DNA from 3 places in the Streptomyces sp. NPDC007189 genome. Region 1 is predicted to be linked to each of the others. Evidence: riboswitches for the same ligand, from Rfam matches in the RefSeq annotation. Region 1 holds a riboswitch; each other region holds the start of a gene.
The links. A riboswitch is a leader RNA that binds a small molecule or an ion and turns the genes downstream of it on or off. The one in region 1 is predicted to bind thiamine pyrophosphate.
Positions count from the first base shown of each region.

Region 2: another riboswitch for thiamine pyrophosphate. It lies ahead of AB0950_RS20520 (thiamine ABC transporter substrate-binding protein); the one in region 1 lies ahead of thiC (phosphomethylpyrimidine synthase ThiC).
Region 3: another riboswitch for thiamine pyrophosphate. It lies ahead of thiO (glycine oxidase ThiO); the one in region 1 lies ahead of thiC (phosphomethylpyrimidine synthase ThiC).

Region 1 covers NZ_JBEYEY010000007.1:187,454-193,711, forward strand. The annotation lists gene AB0950_RS16970 (IclR family transcriptional regulator C-terminal domain-containing protein) at 1-777, shown strand, start outside; gene AB0950_RS16975 (SsgA family sporulation/cell division regulator) at 878-1,315, shown strand; gene AB0950_RS16980 (YibE/F family protein) at 1,440-3,005, opposite strand; TPP riboswitch at 3,078-3,255, shown strand; gene thiC (phosphomethylpyrimidine synthase ThiC) at 3,248-5,032, shown strand; gene AB0950_RS16990 (hypothetical protein) at 5,193-6,050, opposite strand; gene AB0950_RS16995 (metallophosphoesterase) at 6,232-6,258, opposite strand, start outside.
Region 2 covers NZ_JBEYEY010000009.1:212,937-219,194, forward strand. The annotation lists gene AB0950_RS20505 (NAD(P)/FAD-dependent oxidoreductase) at 1-1,599, shown strand; gene AB0950_RS20510 (DUF6416 domain-containing protein) at 1,627-1,962, opposite strand; gene rlmN (23S rRNA (adenine(2503)-C(2))-methyltransferase RlmN) at 2,129-3,235, shown strand; TPP riboswitch at 3,262-3,370, shown strand; gene AB0950_RS20520 (thiamine ABC transporter substrate-binding protein) at 3,441-4,514, shown strand; gene AB0950_RS20525 (iron ABC transporter permease) at 4,553-6,154, shown strand; gene AB0950_RS20530 (ABC transporter ATP-binding protein) at 6,217-6,258, shown strand, end outside.
Region 3 covers NZ_JBEYEY010000006.1:376,580-382,837, reverse strand. The annotation lists gene AB0950_RS15925 (thiazole synthase) at 57-851, opposite strand; gene thiS (sulfur carrier protein ThiS) at 855-1,055, opposite strand; gene thiO (glycine oxidase ThiO) at 1,058-2,221, opposite strand; TPP riboswitch at 2,219-2,330, opposite strand; gene AB0950_RS15910 (FAD-dependent oxidoreductase) at 2,513-3,745, shown strand; gene AB0950_RS15905 (Rv2175c family DNA-binding protein) at 3,891-4,256, shown strand; gene thiE (thiamine phosphate synthase) at 4,350-4,997, shown strand; gene metF (methylenetetrahydrofolate reductase [NAD(P)H]) at 5,128-6,051, shown strand; gene AB0950_RS15890 (hypothetical protein) at 6,108-6,258, shown strand, end outside.

The sequences.
Region 1 (6,258 bases):
CACCCCTCCGACGCCGCCGGCTCCCCGGCCACCGCGACACTGATCGGATCCGTCCAGCGCGCCATGCGCCTGCTGGAGACCGTCGCCGCACATACGTACGGCGCCCCCGCCAAACAACTCGCCCGCGAGACCGGCCTCGCCCTCCCGACGACGTACCACCTGCTGCGCACCTTGGTGCACGAGGGCTATCTGCGCCGCGAGAAGGGGCTGTTCTTCCTCGGCGAGGCGGCCGAGCGGCTGGGCAGCAGCGGGGCACAGCAGAAACGTCGCAGCGCGGTGGTGGACACACTTGCGCACTGGCGCGATTCCATCGGTGTGCCCGTGTACTACGCGATGTACCGGGACGGCGAGATCGACATCATGTGCGTCTCCGACTCCCCCGAGGCGCCGGCGGTCGAGGAGTGGGCCGACTTCCGTGAGACCGGCCATGCGCACGCCATCGGCAAGTGCCTGCTCTCCCAGCTGGACGAGGACGCCCGCCGCGATCACCTCGCCCGCTATCCCGTGACGTCCATCACGCCGTACACCGTGCGCGACAACGACGCCCTGTTGCGGCGGCTGGCCCGGATGCCCCGCATGGAGCCGGTGGTGGAGCGCCAGGAGTACGCGCTCGGGACGATCTGCGCGGCGGTCCCGATCACGGTCGGCACGACCGTGGCCACGATGGCGATGTCACTTCCCTCCCACCAGGCCGATCGGCTGTTGCCCGCGGCTCGTCGCCTGCAGACGGAGATCGGACGGCATCTGGGGACGCTCACGCTCTCTATCAGTATCTGAAAACTTACTCCTTGTGATCTGCTGTGTACGTTCAGCAAGATTTGACCACGGTCGGAGGGATCAAACCCGGCCAGTCGATGTCCATACGACGGGGTACACGATGCGCGAGTCCGTACAGGCAGAAGTCATGATGAGCTTTCTCGTCTCGGAGGAGCTCTCCTTCCGCATTCCGGTGGAGTTGCGCTACGAGACCTGTGATCCCTATGCCGTGCGCCTCACCTTCCATCTGCCCGGTGACGCTCCGGTGACCTGGGCCTTCGGGCGCGAGCTGCTGATCGACGGCGTCGGCAGGCCGTGCGGGGAGGGGGATGTGCACATCGCTCCGGCCGACGCCGAGGTGCTGGGCGAGGTGCTGATCCGGCTCCAGGTGGGTGGCGACCAGGCCCTGTTCCGCTCCTCGGCGCCGCCGCTCGTGGCCTTCCTGGACCGCACGGACAAGCTCGTGCCGCTCGGTCAGGAGGGGGCGCTGGCCGACTTCGACGCCCATCTGGAAGAGGCCCTGGACCGCATCCTGGCCGAGGAGCAGAGCGCCGGCTGAAGCGTTACGGCGGCGGAGGCAGAAAGTGCCCCGCCGTGCCGCGTGGGACGGTGCAGGAACGCTTCTTCGCGGCTGTGTTGCGGGCCAGGCCGACGACACGGCATCCGACGCTGAGTCAACCGCTTCACCGCTTCCGGCGTCGTCCCCGCCCGCCCCGCGCCGGGACGGGCGGGACCCCGGCCGGTGCCGGCGTGCTCGGGCCGGGGCGGTCGGCGGCGACCACCAGAGCGGCGAGCGCGGTGGTGACCGGGACCGAGGCGACCAGGCCGATGGAGCCCACCAGCGTGCGCACGATCTCCTCGGCCACCAGCTCGCTGTCGGCCACCGTCCCGACGCTGCTCTGTGCGATCGAGAACAGCAGCAGCAACGGCAGGGCGGCACCTGCGTAGGCGAGGACGAGGGTGTTGACCACGGACGCGATGTGGTCGCGGCCGATGCGGATGCCCGCACGGTACAGCCCGCGCCAGCCCATCGTGGGGTTGGCCTCGTGCAGCTCCCACACGGCCGACGTCTGGGTCACGGTGACGTCGTCCAGCACACCGAGCGAACCGATGATGACGCCGGCCAGCAGCAGACCGCTCATGTCGATCGACGGATACAGGCCGTGGATCAGGCCGGTGTTGTCGTCCGTGTTGCCGGTCAGCGCGGCCCAGCCGATGAACAGGGAGCCGAGCACGCCGATCAGCGACAGGGAGACCAGCGTGCCGAGCACCGCCACGGACGTCCGGGCCGACAGGCCGTGGCACATGTACAGGGCGATCAGCATGATGGCGCTCGCCCCGACCACCGCCACGAGCAGCGGGTTCGAGCCCTGGAGGATCGCGGGCAGGATGAACAGGGTCAGCACCAGGAAGCTCACGGCCAGCGCGACGAGCGCCATCACCCCGCGCAGCCTGCCGACGATCACGACGGCGAGGGCGAAGATCGCGGCGAGCAGCGTCATGGGGAACTGCCGGTTCACATCGGCCACCGAGTACTGCAGGTCTCTCGGTGCCGAGGGCTCATAGGCGACCACGACCTTCTCGCCCTGGTGCAGCTGCCGGGTCTGGTCCGGCTGGACGATCTCGGTGAACGTACGGCCCTTGTCCTTGCCGGTGTCGACCCGGACGGTCGCCTTCTTGCAGGTCCCGTTCGCCTGTTGCTGCGCCGAGGTGCCCTCGGCCGTGGAGGTGTCTCCGGTCGGGGTGTCACCGGAGGCGTTGACCGATCGGCAGCTCACCTCGACGACCCTGGTGACCGTGGCCTGTTGTGTCTCGCGGTCGAAGCCGACGCCGGTGCGTTTGTGCGGTGGGGCGCCCCCGGGCCAGAGCACCAGCAGGCCGACCGCGACCGCCGCGGTGAACGGGATCAGGATCGCGGCGATGACCTTGCGCAGGTGCTGGGAGACGGGGGCGGCGGGCCCATGGCTGTGACTGTGCCCGTGCCCGTGTCCCTGTCCTTGTCCCTGGCCATGCCCGCTTCCGTGCTCGTCACGGTGCGCGTGGCCCTGGCGATGACCGCGCCCATGGTCAGCGCTGAAGCTCCTGGTCTCGGCCGTACGGCCGTCGTACTCATGGCCGTCGTACTCATGGCCGCCGTACCCATGGCCGTCGGGCACGTGGCCGTCGGGCATGTGGTCCTCGTGCTGTCCCGGGCCGCCTCTGCGAGGCGGCCCGGGCGGCCGATACGGGTACTGCTCCATGCTGGTCACCGCCCGATCATTGCAAGAACGGCAGGGGGCCCACTGTTCATCGCGCCACACATGACGCTAGCGTGGAGGCACCTTTGCACACGCGGGAGCTCGGAGCACCGGGCTGAGAGGGCGCTGACCTCCGTACACGCGATGTTTCACGTGGAACATGCCATGTTCCTCAGGAAACACCGGCAGACGGAAACCGCTGCGTCGACCGCCGAACCTGTTACCGGGTAATGCCGGCGTAGGGAGTAGGTCTCATGACCAACAAGGACGCACGCACGCCTGCCTCCGTTCAGGACGAGACGTCCCAGGAGGCCCGGAAGTCCATCGGCTGGCACAAGGCGTATGTCGAGGGTTCGCGCCCCGACATGCACGTGCCGGTCCGTCAGGTGCACCTCACCAACGGGCAGTCGGTCACGCTGTACGACACGTCGGGCCCGTACACCGATCCACTCGTCGACACCGATGTCCGCAGGGGCCTGCCGCCGCTGCGCGAGAACTGGATCATCGCCCGCGGCGACACCGAGGAGTACGCGGGCCGTCCCGTCCGTCCCGAGGACGACGGGATCAAGCACACCTCGCCGCGCGGCGGGCTCCGCAACCTGGACGCCGTCTTCCCCGGACGGCCGCGCCAGCCGCGCCGGGGCCGGGGTGGCGAAGCGGTGACGCAGCTCGCCTACGCCCGCCGGGGTGAGATCACCCCGGAGATGGAGTTCGTGGCCATCCGGGAGAACGTCTCTCCCGAGGTGGTCCGCGAGGAGATCGCGGCAGGCCGGGCCGTACTGCCCGCCAACGTCAACCACCCCGAGATCGAGCCGATGATCATCGGCAAGCGGTTCCTGGTGAAGGTCAACGCCAACATCGGCAACTCCGCGGTGACTTCCTCCATCGAGGAGGAGGTGGAGAAGATGACCTGGGCGACCCGCTGGGGCGCCGACACGGTCATGGACCTGTCCACCGGCCGCAACATCCACACCACCCGCGAGTGGGTGCTGCGCAACTCCCCCGTCCCCATCGGCACGGTGCCGCTCTACCAGGCCCTGGAGAAGGTCGACGGCAAGGCCGAGGAACTGACCTGGGAGATCTACAAGGACACGGTCATCGAGCAGGCCGAGCAGGGTGTGGACTACATGACGGTCCACGCGGGCGTCCGGCTGCCGTTCGTGCCGCTGACCGCCAACCGCAAGACGGGCATCGTCTCGCGCGGTGGCTCGATCATGGCCGCCTGGTGCCTGGCGCATCACAAGGAATCGTTCCTGTACGAGAACTTCGAGGAACTCTGCGAGATCCTCGCCGCCTACGACGTCACCTACTCGCTGGGCGACGGCCTCAGGCCGGGTTCGATCGCGGACGCCAACGACGAGGCTCAGTTCGCGGAATTGCGAACTCTTGGGGAACTCAACCGGATCGCCAGGCGTTTCAACGTACAGACCATGATCGAGGGCCCGGGACACGTCCCGATGCACAAGATCAAGGAGAACATCGACCTTCAGCAGGAGATCTGCGATGAAGCTCCGTTCTATACGCTCGGCCCGCTGACCACGGACATCGCGCCGGCGTACGACCACATCACCTCCGGCATCGGCGCCGCGATGATCGCCTGGTGGGGCACGGCGATGCTCTGCTACGTCACGCCCAAGGAGCACCTGGGCCTGCCCAACCGCGACGACGTCAAGACCGGCGTCATCACGTACAAGATCGCCGCACACGCGGCCGATCTCGCCAAGGGGCACCCGGGCGCCCAGGAGTGGGACGACGCACTGTCCGACGCCCGCTTCGAGTTCCGGTGGGAGGACCAGTTCAATCTCGCCCTGGACCCGGACACGGCCCGCGAGTTCCACGACGAGACCCTGCCGGCCGAGCCCGCCAAGACGGCCCACTTCTGCTCCATGTGCGGCCCGAAGTTCTGCAGCATGAAGATCTCGCAGGACATCCGCCGCGAGCACGGCAGCAGCCAGACCGAGATCGAGGAGGGCATGGCGCAGAAGTCGAAGGAGTTCGCGGCGAGCGGGAACAGGGTGTATCTGCCGATCGCCGACTGACCGGGAGGAGCGAACTCGCCGCGCCGGAACGTCCGTTGAGGCGGCCGGTGCGGTCGAGGAGCTGCGGGGACGGCGGCTGACCGGGGTGGCGGCGCCACACCGGTTGCCGCTCGGCCCGCCGCCCGGTCGGGCCCCATGCCGTCCGGGTGCTGCTGCGGGATCACTCGGGCTGGTGCTCCGGGCCGCCGAAGTCCGGGCTCGTGTAGTCGGGGCTGCTGAAGCTCGGCCGGCCGGATGCGGTGCCGTCGTCGGGGCTGCTGAAGCCGGGGCGGTCGTATCCCAGGCGGGGCATACGGCCGCGCGGGGCGGGCGGGGTCGTGCGGTGCGTGACCGGTCCGGGCTCGGCGAGCGCCTCCGTCAGGAACGGCACGATGCCGCGGTCCAGCAGGGCCTGACGCCAGGCCTCTCTGGCGCGGTCCAGTTCCCGGTGCGCCGCGTCGAGCGCCCGGGCCTGGTCCGAGCTGCCGTTGCGCAGGGCGGTGAGGAGCAGTCCGACCGCGGCCACGAGGATCGCGGCCGCGGTCACCGCGCCGAACACCCAGCCGGCGGTGAGCATGGTCCCGGCGAAGGCCTGTCCGGGGCTCAGTGTCTTCAGGATGTAGCCGACGAGGAGGAAGATCGCCGCGGCGGTGCCGGAGAGGACGGGAGCCAGTACGGCGATGACCGCGACGGCGCCCGCGCCGGTGCTCTCGGCCGTCTCGCCGGGGGAGGTGACGAGCCCGGCCGTGGCCGAACTCTGGTCGGTGGCACTGGGGTCACCGGCGGCCGCGGGGGCCATCGCGGGCTGGCGAAGCTCCTGGCGGATCTTCACATAGTGCTCGTATTCGGCCGCCGCGGCGGCCGTTATCAGGGCGGTGGCGTTGAGCGCCATGGTGCGCAGTTGTTCGGGATTGAGTCGCTGTCCGACAGCGGCCAGTTCCGGCCGCTGTGGCGCGGAGCGCAGCGCCTCATCGAGGAGCCGCTCGAATTCCTGGCGGTCCTCGTTCTGCAGGTGCTGCGGAACGCTGTTCATGTGCATCCCCCGATGCTCCGTAGGGCTTGGGGCTCGCACGCCGGCGAGCCGTCGGGCAGAAACGGAGGGGAGCCTGCTACGGATAAGCCGATGGTAGAGCCGTGACGGCACACGGAGACAGGGGGTTGCCGGAAATTGCCCCACCGGCCTGTGGATACGCGGCCGGGGGCGCCGCTCGGCCGAACGGTCAGGTGGCCAGGGGAAGTTGCCGCAC
Region 2 (6,258 bases), on a different contig from region 1:
ATGACACCCACCTTCGACGCGGTCGTGATCGGGTCCGGCGTGAACGGCTTGGTTGCCGCTGCCCAGCTGGCCAAGAGCGGCTGGTCGGTGGCCCTCATAGAAGGAAGCGACCGGCTGGGCGGCTTCATCGCCACCGAGGAGCGGACTCTGCCTGGATACCTGCACGACACGTACTCCTCGTGGCACCCGCTGTTCGTGTCCGGCGGGGCCTACGCCGCCCTCGGTGAGGACCTGCACCGTCACGGTTTGGAGTATCGCAACACCGACGGACTGATCACGGGCACCGTCACCGACGAAGGGCGCGTGGTCCTCGCCCACCGCGACCCCGCGGCCACCGCCGAGATGTTCGGCCACTCCGAGGACCGAACCGCCTACCTCACCCTGCTGCAGAGGTTCCTCGACAACGCCGACGCACTGGGCGGCATCCTGGGCGGTGAACCACGCTCGCCCCGTGTGCTCCGGCATGTGGTGAAACTGCTGCGCCGCGAGCGCTTCAGCGGCGCCGAGGAGTGGTTGCGGGCCACCATGACCAGCGGCCGCTCCTACTGCCGCGGCGCCTTCCGCGGCGACGAGCCTGATGTGCTGTGGATCCCCTGGCTGCTGCACGCCGGACTGTCTCCTGACCACGCCTTGGGCGGTCTGACGCTGCCTGTCATGGCCACGACCCTGCACGGTTTCGGCATGCCCGTGGTGGCGGGCGGCGCCCAGAACTTCGTCCGCGCCTTCGAGGCACTGCTCGACGAGCTCGGGGTGCACGTCTCCACGGGGCAGTCGGCGGAGCGGCTGCTTATCACAGGCGGCCGGGTCATGGGCGTGGCCACCGACGGCGAAACCATCCGGGCCCGCCACGCCGTCCTGGTCTCGGTAACCCCGACCGCGCTGTACGGCGAGCTTCTGCCACAGGACGCGCCCGTCCCGCCCGCCATCCGCGACGAGGCCCTGCGCTTCCGGTACGGACGCGCTGCGATGCAGCTCCACGTCGCCCTCTCCGCCCCGCTCGGCTGGCGCGATGCGCGCCTGGCCGGCATACCGCTGGTCCATCTCAGCGACGGGTCCGCGAGCACCGCGATCGCGTGCGCGGAGGCCGAGGCGGGGCTGCTGCCGCGCAGGCCCACACTGGTCGTCGGCCAGCAGTATGTCCTGGACCCTTCACGCGTGCCCGACGGCGCCGCCACCTTGTGGACCCAGCTCCAGGAACGGCCCTACAAGCCGAGCGGCGACGCGGCGGGCGAACTGGACGCCCACGGCCACTGGACGAAGGAGCTGACCGAGGGATACGTCCAACGGGTCCTGGCCAGGATCGCGCTTCACGCGCCCGACCTGCCGGAGAAGCTGCTCGCCTGGGACGCCGTCACACCGTCGGACCTGATGGCGCACAATCGGAACGCGGTCAACGGCGACCCCTACGGCGGCTCGACCGAACTCGACCAGGCCCTGCTGTGGCGCCCCCTACCGGGCGCGGCCCGGCACGCCACACCTGTACCCGGCTTGTGGCACATCGGCGCCTCGACCCACCCCGGCCCCGGCCTCGGCGCCGGGTCGGGGCACCTCGTGGCCCAGCACCTCATCCGCGGCAGGCGCCGGAGCAGCCGCCGCTGACCCGCGGTGAGGTGGGCATCTGCCCGGTCACCCAGTCGGGATGACCCGCTCAGCGTCCCACCCCCGCTGACGGATCCCGGCTACCAGGGAAATCGATGCCGGACACTGCACAGGACGCCAGCAAGCCGCACACCCGGCCCTCGGGCCGCTGGAAGGAACTCCTGCGATGTTCACGCAGGCCAGGAAAACCGCTGCCACGGAGGGGCGGACTGCGCACGTCGCGCCCGCGCTCCCCCCGGGTGCCTCCCACCAGTAGAACGGAAGCCGCCGCCCACTTTTGCCGTGTCCCTTGCTCATCCCCGACAGCACCCCTGCCACGCGCCGCGCCGGATCACTCTCGTTCGGCCCGCCCAGGGCCAGCATCAATGGGCGGCAACCGTCGCGGCCCTGCCTCTGGAGGGCTCAGTTCACCGGAGAGGTCATCGGTCGCCGGCGCTTCGGGGTTTTCATACGTAGCACCCATGACAGTCGTAGCGAGCGACAGCCGTGCCCCAGGCCACCCAAGTGGATCTGCGACACTGGTACCACCATGCCCAAGCCCGGAGAACTCACTTTCGTCGTGCCGCGCGGTGCCAAGACGCCGCCGCGGCATCTTGCCGATCTCACGCCCGCGGAGCGCAAGGACGCGGTGGCCGAGATCGGTGAGAAGCCGTTTCGTGCCAAGCAGCTCGCGCAGCACTACTTCGCGCGGTACGCGCACGACCCCGAGCAGTGGACGGACATCCCCGCCGGCTCGCGGGACAAGCTGCGCGAGGCGCTGTTCCCGGAGCTGATGACCGTCGTCCGGCATCTGTCGACCGACCAGGGGGCCACCCGCAAGACGCTGTGGCGGCTGTTCGACGGGACCCTCGTGGAGTCCGTGCTGATGCGGTACCCGGACCGGGTCACCATGTGCATCAGCTCGCAGGCCGGGTGTGGCATGAACTGCCCGTTCTGTGCGACCGGGCAGGCGGGTCTCGACCGGAATCTGTCCACCGCCGAGATCGTCCACCAGATCGTGGACGGGATGCGGGCGCTGCGGGACGGGGAAGTGCCCGGGGGCCCTGCCCGGCTCTCCAACATCGTGTTCATGGGCATGGGTGAGCCGCTCGCCAACTACAAGCGGGTCGTGGGCGCGATCCGGGCGCTCACCGACCCCGCCCCGGACGGGCTCGGGCTCTCGCAGCGCGGGATCACCGTGTCCACCGTCGGGCTGGTGCCGGCCATCCACCGGTTCGCCGACGAGGGCTTCAAGTGCCGGCTCGCGATCTCCCTGCACGCCCCCGACGACGAGCTGCGCGACACCCTCGTCCCCGTCAACACCCGCTGGAAGGTGCGCGAGGTGCTGGACGCCGGGTTCGAGTACGTCGAGAAGTCCGGGCGCCGGCTGTCGATCGAGTACGCGCTCATCCGCGACATCAACGATCAGGCCTGGCGGGGCGACCGGCTCGGGCGGCTACTCAAGGGCCGGCCCGTGCACGTCAACCTCATCCCGCTGAACCCGACGCCGGGCTCGAAGTGGACCGCCTCGCGGCCCGAGGACGAGAAGGCCTTCGTGGAGGCCATCGCCGCCCACGGTGTGCCGGTCACCGTCCGGGACACCCGGGGACAGGAGATCGACGGGGCCTGTGGTCAGCTGGCGGCCACCGAGCGGTAATCTGGCCACCGTCCCATCACATCTTCATATTCCGACAGGGGAGCGCCACAGCGCTGAGAGTGCGGCGGACAGGGCCGCAGACCCTCTGAACCTCGCCCAGGTCATTCTGGGTAGGAAGTTCGGTCATCACTCAAGCTGTTGCGCCCTGCCCGGATTCCCCGGGTGGGGCCGCGTCTCTTCCTGGCCAACCCCAGGAGGACAACCAGTGCAGAACAAGACCCTCGTGGCCGTCGCGGTCGGCCTCGGCCTCATCGGTCTGTCCGCGTGCGGCTCGACGCACGCCAAGAGCGCCGCCGACTCCAAGACCGTGACCCTGGTCAGCCACGACTCGTGGGCCGTGTCCAAGAACGTGCTCGCCGACTTCGAGAAGAAGACCGGGTACAAGGTCAAGGTCCTCAAGGACGGCGACGCCGGGCAGGCCGTCAACAAGGCGATCCTGACCAAGGACAACCCGCAGGGCGACGTCTTCTTCGGCATCGACAACACCCTGCTCTCCCGCGCCCTCGACAACGGCCTCTTCCAGCCGTACACCGCCAAGGGCCTGGACAAGGTCGGCGCCCCGTACCAGCTCGACAAGGACAAGCACCGGGTCACGCCCGTCGACTACGGCGACATCTGCGTCAACTACGACAAGAAGTACTTCGCCGATCACCACCTCACCCCGCCGCAGTCCTTCGCCGACCTCGCCAAGCCCCAGTACAAGAACCTCCTCGTCACCGAGAACGCCGCCACCTCCTCGCCCGGCCTCGGCTTCCTGCTCGGCAGCGCCGCGCAGTTCGGCGACGACAACTGGCAGGGGTACTGGAAGAAGCTCAAGGCCAACGGCGTGAAGGTCGTCGACGGCTGGGAGCAGGCCTACTACCAGGAGTTCTCCGGCTCCTCGGAGGGGAAGAAGGCCGGCGGCGACCGGCCGCTCGTCGTGTCGTACGCCTCCTCGCCGCCCGCCGAGGTGATCTACGCCAAGAAGCGCCCCAGCACCGCCCCGACCGGGGTGTCGTACGGCACCTGCTTCCGGCAGATCGAGTTCGCCGGGCTGCTGAGCAACGCGCAGAACCCCAAGGGCGCCAAGGCGTTCATCGACTTCCTGGTCTCCAAGGAGTTCCAGGAGGACATGCCGCTGAACATGTTCGTCTACCCGGTGGTGCAGGGCGCCAAGGTGCCCGCCGAGTTCACCGAGTACGGCAAGGCCGCCCAGCACCCCGAGACCATGGCCTCCGGCAAAATCGCCGCCAACCGTGACCAGTGGGTCAAGTCGTGGACCTCGCTCGTACTGAAGTAGCCGGGCCCCGGCGGAGGTACGCGGCGCGGCTGGGGCTGATGGCCCTGCCCGTCGCGTTCTTCGCGCTGTTCTTCGCCTGGCCCGTCGCCGCGATCGTCGCGCGCGGGCTGAAGGCGGACGGCGCCTGGCGGTGGGGGCGGCTCGCGGACGTGGTGACGCAGTCGGACATCCGCCACGTGCTGTGGTTCACCACCTGGCAGGCGCTCGCCTCCACCGCGCTCACCCTGCTGCTCGCGCTGCCCGCCGCCTACGTCTTCGCCCGCCTCGACTTCCCGGGCCGGCAGGTGCTGCGGGCCGTGGTCACCGTGCCGTTCGTGCTGCCGACCGTCGTCGCCGGCAGCGCGTTCCTCGCCCTCGTCGGGCACGGCGGGCTGCTCGACGACCTGTGGGGCGTACGGCTGGACACCACGGTCTGGGCCATCCTGCTGGCCCACGTCTTCTTCAACTACGCGGTCGTCGTACGGACCGTGGGCGGGCTGTGGTCCCAGCTCGACCCCCGGCAGGAGGAGGCCGCCCGCATGCTGGGCGCCTCGCCGCTCGGCGCCTGGCGCAAGGTCACCCTCCCCGCGCTCGCGCCCGCCGTGGCCGCCGCCGCGCTGATGGTGTTCCTGTTCTGCTTCACCTCCTTCGGCATCGTCCAGATCCTCGGCGGCCCCACCTTCTCCACCCTCGAAGTGGAGATCTACCGGCAGACCTCCGAGGTCTTCGACCTGTCCACGGCCGCCGTCCTCACCCTCGTCCAGTTCGCCGCCGTCGGCGCGATCCTCGCCGTGCACGCCTGGACCGTACGGCGCCGGGAGACCGCCCTGCGGCTGGTGGACCCGGCGGTGACCGCCCGCCGGCCGCGCGGCGCCGGGCAGTGGGCGCTGCTCGCCCTCGTCCTCGGCACCGTCGTCCTGCTCCTGGTGCTGCCCCTCGGCGTCCTCGTCCAGCGCTCCCTCGACGCGCCGGGCTTCGGCTACTACCGGGCGCTCACCGACGCCGACGGCGGTACGTTCCTGGTGGCGCCGGTCCACGCGGTGTGGACGTCCCTCCAGTACGCCGTCGCCGCCACGGCCATCGCGGTGGTGATCGGCGCTCTCGCCGCCGCCGCGCTCGCCCGGCGGGACGCCGGACGCCTGGTGCGGGGCTTCGACGCGCTGCTGATGCTGCCGCTCGGCGTCTCCGCCGTGACCGTCGGCTTCGGCTTCCTGATCGCCCTCGACAAGCCGCCGCTGGACCTGCGCCAGTCCTGGATCCTGGTGCCGCTCGCCCAGGCGCTGGTCGGCGCCCCCTTCGTCGTACGGACCATGCTGCCCGTGCTGCGCGCGGTGGACGTACGGCTGCGGGAGGCCGCCGCTGTGCTCGGGGCCTCGTCCTGGCGGGTGTGGCGCGAGGTGGACCTGCCGATGGTGCGCAGGGCGCTGCTGGTCGCGGCCGGGTTCGCGTTCGCCGTCTCGCTCGGCGAGTTCGGCGCGACCGTGTTCATCGCCCGGCCCGACAACCCGACGCTCCCGGTCGCCGTGGCCCGGCTGCTCAGCCGCCCCGGCGACCTCAACTACGGCCAGGCGATGGCCCTTTCGACCATCCTCATGGTGGTGTGCGCCGCCGCGCTGCTGCTCCTGGAGCGGCTGCGCACCGACCGGACGGGGGAGTTCTAGATGCCGCCGACCGGACGCGTGGCCGCCGCCTGGACAGGTGAGTTCCCGACGGGGGAGTTGCGATGCTGCTGAGTCTCGACGCCGCGACCGTACGCCTGGGCGGC
Region 3 (6,258 bases), on a different contig from region 1:
CGCACGGTGCGCTGACGCCGGTGACGGAATGCAGCACAGCTGTGACGGCCCCGCGATCAGAAGGCCGGGCGCTCGGGATCCAGGCGGGCGCGTCCCTCGGCGGGGGAGGAGGCCTGGGCGAAGTGCCTGCGCGGGATCCGCCCGGCCAGCCGGGCCAGCCGGCCTCCTTCCACGGCATGCCGCATCGCGGCGGCCATCGTCTCCGGCTCCTGCGCCCGGGTCACCGCCGAGGCGAGCATCACCCCGGCGCACCCCAGCTCCATGGCGAACGCCACATCGGACGCCGTCCCGGCCCCCGCGTCCAGGATCACCGGCACGCGCGCGTGCTCGACGATCAGCTGGAAGTTGTGCGGGTTGCGGATGCCCAGCCCGGACCCGATCGGCGAGCCCAGCGGCATGACGGCGGCACACCCCACGTCCTCGAGTCTCCGCGCCAGCACGGGATCGTCATTGGTGTACGGCAGCACTGTGAACCCGTCGTCGACCAGCGTCTCCGCCGCCTCCAGCAGCTCCACCGGATCCGGCAGCAGCGTCCGCTCGTCGGCGATGACCTCCAGCTTGATCAGATCCGTGCCCAGCGCCTCCCGCGCCAGCCGCGCGGTCAGCACCGCCTCGCCCGCGGTGAAGCAGCCCGCCGTGTTCGGCAGCACCCCGATGCCCAGCTTCTCGAGCACCGACAGCACCGAGCCGTGCACGGAGGGGTCCACCCGCCGCATCGCGACCGTCGTCAGCTCCGTGCCGGAGGCGGCCAGCGCCCGCTCCAGCACGTCCAGGCTGGGCGCCCCGCCCGTGCCCATGATCAGCCGCGACGACAGGGGCCTACCCCCGAGGACCAAGGGATCGTCGGCCATGGCTCAGCCTCCCTGGACGGCGGTGAGGACTTCGATCCGGTCGCCCTCGGCGAGCGCCGTGGCGGCCCACCGCGCGCGCGGGACGACGGTCTCGTTGACGGCGGCGGCCACCCCGGACGGCGACGGAACCAGCGACCGTACGACGGCTTCGAGAGCGGTGCCCGGAGCGATCTCCCGGCGCTCTCCGTTGACGGAGATCGAGATGCTCATGCGGGCTGCTCCACGAGGACGGGGGCGCCGAAGCGCCGCGGCGTGAACGGGCGGGCTTCTTCCGGCAGCTCGCCGTCGGCCAGCAGCTGTGCCATCACATCCCCGGTGACCGGCGTGAGCAGCACCCCGTTGCGGTAGTGCCCGGTGGCCAGCAGCAGCCCGTCCAGCCCGGACGGGCCGAGCAGCGGCGCGTTGTCGGGGGAGCCGGGGCGCAGCCCGGCCCGGGTCTCGGTGAGCGGCAGCTCGGTGATGCCCGGCACCAGCTCGTGGGCGTCGCGCAGCAGCTCGTACACCCCGCCCGCGGTGACGGTCGTGTCCCAGCCCAGCTCCTCGCTGGTGGCGCCGACGACCAGCTCGCCGTTCTCCCGGGGCACCAGGTACACCTGGCTGCCGCGGACCACGGCGCGGACGGTACGGCTGAGGAAGGGCGCGTACCGGCGCGGCACGGTGAGCCGCAGCACCTGCCCCTTCACCGGGCGCACCGGCGGCAGCAGCGCCTCCGGCACGCCCGCGAGCCGCCCGCTCAGGCTCCCGGCGGCGAGCACCACCTGCCCGGCGCGCAGCGCGGTGCCGTCGGCGGTGGTCACCCCGGCCGCCCGGTCGCCCGTGACGTCCAGCCGCTCGGCCCACGCGCGGTGGAAGACGACGCCCGTCCGCTCGCACGCGGCCACCAAAGCCGCCGCGAGCCGTCGCGGGTCGATCTGGTGGTCGCCGTCGACCCGCAGCCCGCCGCGCACCCCGGGCGCCAGCATCGGCTCCAGGCGCCGGCACTCCCGCCCGGACAGCCACTGCGCGTCCAGCCCCGAGCGCTGCTGCAGCGCGTGCAGTTCGCGCAGGTGGGCGCGGTCGTCGGCGTCGAGCGCGACCGCGAGGGTGCCGCAGCGGCGGTAGCCGAGGTCGTGGCCGGTCAGCTCGGTCAGCTCGGCCGCGAAGCGCGGGTAGCGGCGGGCCGACTCCAGGTTCAGGGCGAGCAGCGTCTCCTCGCCGTAGTGCAGTTCGGTGACGGCGGCCAGCATCCCGGCCGCGACCCGCGCGGCCCCGCCGCCGGGCTCGGGGTCCACCACGGCCGTGGCCAGCCCGCGCTGCGCCGCGCGCCAGGCCGTGACCAGGCCGATGATCCCGCCCCCGATGACGAGGACGTCGGACGTACGTGACGACATGGGCGTCCAGCCCCTCCCTTCGCCGGCATGACCCGGATCAGGTTCGTACGGTCGGAGGCCGCCAGCCTCCCTCTCAGCCCGGTGCGTCCGGGCTCCCGCGAGTGCGTGTACGGGGGCCACCCTAGCCCGCCGCCCGCACCGCCCGTAAGAGCGCCCCGGCCGTGCGCGGCCGTCCGGTCGGCACCCGGGAGGGTGAGCCGCCGGGCGTTCTCCCACCGGTACCTGCGGTGTGGAGCAGGTCACCGGGCATGGCCGCTGACTGACGCTCCGTCACGTGTCTATGGTGATCGGGTGGGCGAACAGACAGCACAAGAGGGCACGTCACAGGGGCGGCGCGTGGTCGTCGCCGGCGCGGGCATGGCCGGCGTGCAGACCGCGGTCGCGCTGCGGGAGCAGGGCTTCAGGGGCGTGATCACCGTGATCGGCGCCGAACCGCACCAGCCGTACGACCGGCCGCCGCTGTCCAAGGCCGTGCTGCTCGGCAAGGCCGAGGACTCGGCCTTCGACGTGGACTTCGACTCCCTCGGGGTCGAGCTGCGGCTCGGCTGCGAGGTGCTGGGCCTGCGCCCCGCCGAGCGGGAGCTGGACACCGAGCAGGGCCCGGTGCCGTACGACGTCCTCGTCCTCGCCACCGGCGCCGAGCCGGTCACCCTGCCGGGCACCGAGGGCGTGCCCGGCGTGCATCTGCTGCGCACCCTGGACGACGCCGAACGGCTGCGGCCGGTGCTGGCCCGGCAGCACGAGATCGTGGTGGTCGGGGCCGGCTGGATCGGCGCCGAGTTCGCCACGGCCGCCCGGGAGGCCGGGTGCGCGGTGACCGTCGTGGAGGCCGCCGGCCGGCCGCTCGCCGGCGCTCTGCCCGCCGAGGTCGCCGCCCCCATGGCCGCCTGGTACGCCGACGCGGGCGCCGAACTGCGCACGCACGCGCGCGTGGAGCGCGTCGAGCCCGGCGCGGTGCTCCTCGCCGACGGCACCCGGCTGCCCGCGGACGCCGTCGTCGTCGGCATCGGCGCCCGCCCCGCCACCGCCTGGCTGGCCGGCTCCGGCGTCGAACTGGGCCCGCACGGGGACGTCCTCGCCGACGCCCGGCTGTGCACGTCCGTGCCCGATGTGTACGCCGTCGGCGACTGCGCCTCCTTCCCCTCCGGCCGCTACGGCGAACGGCTGATGGTCCACCACTGGGACAACGCCCTGCAGGGCCCGCGCACGGTCGCCGCGAACATCCTCGGCGAGACCCCGGCGGCCTACGACCCGGTGCCGTACTTCTGGTCCGAGCAGTTCGGCCGCTTCGTCCAGTACGCCGGCCACCACCCCGCCGCCGACCGGCTGATCTGGCGCGGCGACCCGGCGGGCCCGGCCTGGACGGTGTGCTGGCTGTGCGAGGACCGCCTGGTGGCCCTGCTGGCCGTGGGCCGACCGCGTGATCTCGCCCAGGGGCGGAGACTGATCGAGGCGGGCGCCCGCATGGACGCGGCGGCCCTGGCCGACCCCGGCAAGCCGCTGAAGGACGCGAAGGCCGAGTGACCGGCGCTGCCCCGAAAGGGGCGCGGGGTTGTTCCGCCGTGCCGCCGCGGGGGAGCGACCGGCCGCCGCCACGCCCGGCCCGCCCGGCGACACAACCCGGCATGACGCATCGCGACCGAACCGGCGGAGCGCCTACCCTGGTGCCGTGACCGAGATTGACGCAAAGATCGATGCTCTCGTCCCCGCCTGGCTCACCCTCCCCGACATCGCCGAAAGGCTCGGCGTGGAGGTGACGCGCGTGCGGCAGCTGGTCAAGGAGGGCCAGCTCATCGCCGTCCGCCGCGGTGAGAACCGGGCGCTGCACGTCCCCGCCGCCTTCATCGACGGGGACAAGGTCGTCAAGGGCCTGTCCGGCACCCTGACGCTCCTGCGGGACGACGGCTTCACGGTCGAAGAGATGATCGAGTGGCTCTTCACCCCCGACGACACCCTGCCCGGCACCCCCGCGCAGGCCCTGAGCGAGAATCGCGGCACGGAGGTGAAGCGCCGCGCCCAGGCGCTCGCCGTCTGAGCCGACCCGCACCACAAGGGGTGGCGTGCGGGCCGCAGCGCCCGTACGCCACCCGTGACACCAGCCAGGGACACCGATCAGGGGGACCCACGTATGTCCGACACCGCGCGCGCCGCGCTCGCCGACGCCCGTCTGTACCTGTGCACGGACGCGCGCACCCGCCAGGGCGACCTCCCCGAGTTCCTGGACGCGGTCCTGGCCGGCGGCGTCGACATCGTGCAGCTGCGCGACAAGGGCACGGAGGCCGCCGAGGAGCTGACGCACCTGGAGGTCTTCGCGGACGCCTGCGCCCGGCACGGCAAGCTGCTCGCGGTGAACGACCGCGCGGACGTCGCCCACGCGGCCCGCGCCGACGTCCTGCACCTCGGCCAGGGCGACCTGCCGGTCCCGGCCGCCCGCGCCATCCTCGGCGACGAGGTGCTGATCGGCCGCTCCACGCACGCCGAGCCCGAGGCCGCGGCGGCCGCCGCGCAGGAGGGCGTGGACTACTTCTGCACCGGCCCCTGCTGGCCCACCCCCACCAAGCCCGGCCGGCACGCGCCCGGCCTCGGCCTGGTCCGGTACACGGCCGGTCTGGCCACCGACCGCCCCTGGTTCGCGATCGGCGGGATCGACCTGACCAACCTCGACGAGGTGCTGGACGCGGGCGGCCGCCGGGTGGTCGTGGTCCGTGCGATCACCGAGGCCGACGACCCGGGAGCGGCCGCGGCCGAGTTCGCGAAGCGGCTCCGGCAGTTCTAGCAGCGGCTGCGGCAGGTCCAGCGGCACCGTTGTCCGGGGTTTTGTCCAAGGGATGGACAGCAACTCGGCAATTCGGGCAAATCCCCGTCCTCCGGTTGGGGGACCGCCCGCCCCTGGCTAACCTGCCCGTATGGCCCTCGGAACCCCCTCCACCAGGACTGATCGCGCACGCACCGTGCGCGACATCCTCGCCAGCGGCAAGACGACGTACTCCTTCGAGTTCTCGGCGCCGAAGACCCCCAAGGGCGAGCGGAACCTGTGGAGCGCGCTCCGGCGGGTCGAGGCGGTTGCGCCCGACTTCGTCTCCGTGACCTACGGCGCCGGCGGCTCCACCCGCGCCGGCACCGTCAAGGAGACCGAGCAGATCGTCGCCGACACCACGCTCACCCCGGTCGCCCACCTCACCGCGGTCGACCACTCCATCGCCGAACTGCGGAACATCATCGGCCAGTATGCGGACGCCGGGATCCGCAACATGCTCGCCGTGCGCGGCGACCCGCCCGGCGATCCCATGGGCGAATGGGTCCCGCACCCGCAGGGTCTGACCTACGCGGCCGAACTCGTCCGGCTCATCAAGGAGTCGGGCGACTTCTGCGTGGGCGTCGCCGCCTTCCCGGAGATGCACCCCCGCTCCATGGACTGGGACGCCGACGTCGCCCACTTCGTGGACAAGTGCCGTGCGGGCGCCGACTACGCCATCACACAGATGTTCTTCCAGCCGGAGTCGTATCTCCGCCTGCGCGACCGCGTGGAGGCCGCGGGCTGTGACACCCCGGTGATCCCCGAGGTCCTGCCCGTCACCAGCGTGAAGATGCTGGAACGGTTGCCGAAGCTCAGCAACGCCCGCTTCCCGGACGCCCTGAAGGAGCGGATCCTCACAGCCAAGGACGATCCGGCGGCGGTACGCTCCATCGGTATCGACTTCGCCACGGAGTTCTGCGCACGGCTGCTCGCCGAGGGAGTGCCCGGACTGCACTTCATCACGCTCAACAACTCCACGGCGACCCTGGAAATCTACGAGAACCTGGGCCTGCACCACCCCCCGCAGGCCTAGACCGGCCGCACCGCGATACGACACACTGCGTAGCGGTCACTGGGAGAGGGGCGTACATGGGCTGGACGGTCCTCTACATCGCGTTCGGCATCGTCGCACTGTGGTTGCTGGGCGAGGTGCTGCTGCAGTACAAGGCGCGACTGCGCTGGCGGCTGCTCGCCTTCGCCGGCTTCCTCGGCGTCGTGCTGGGTGTGCTGATGCCGTCCG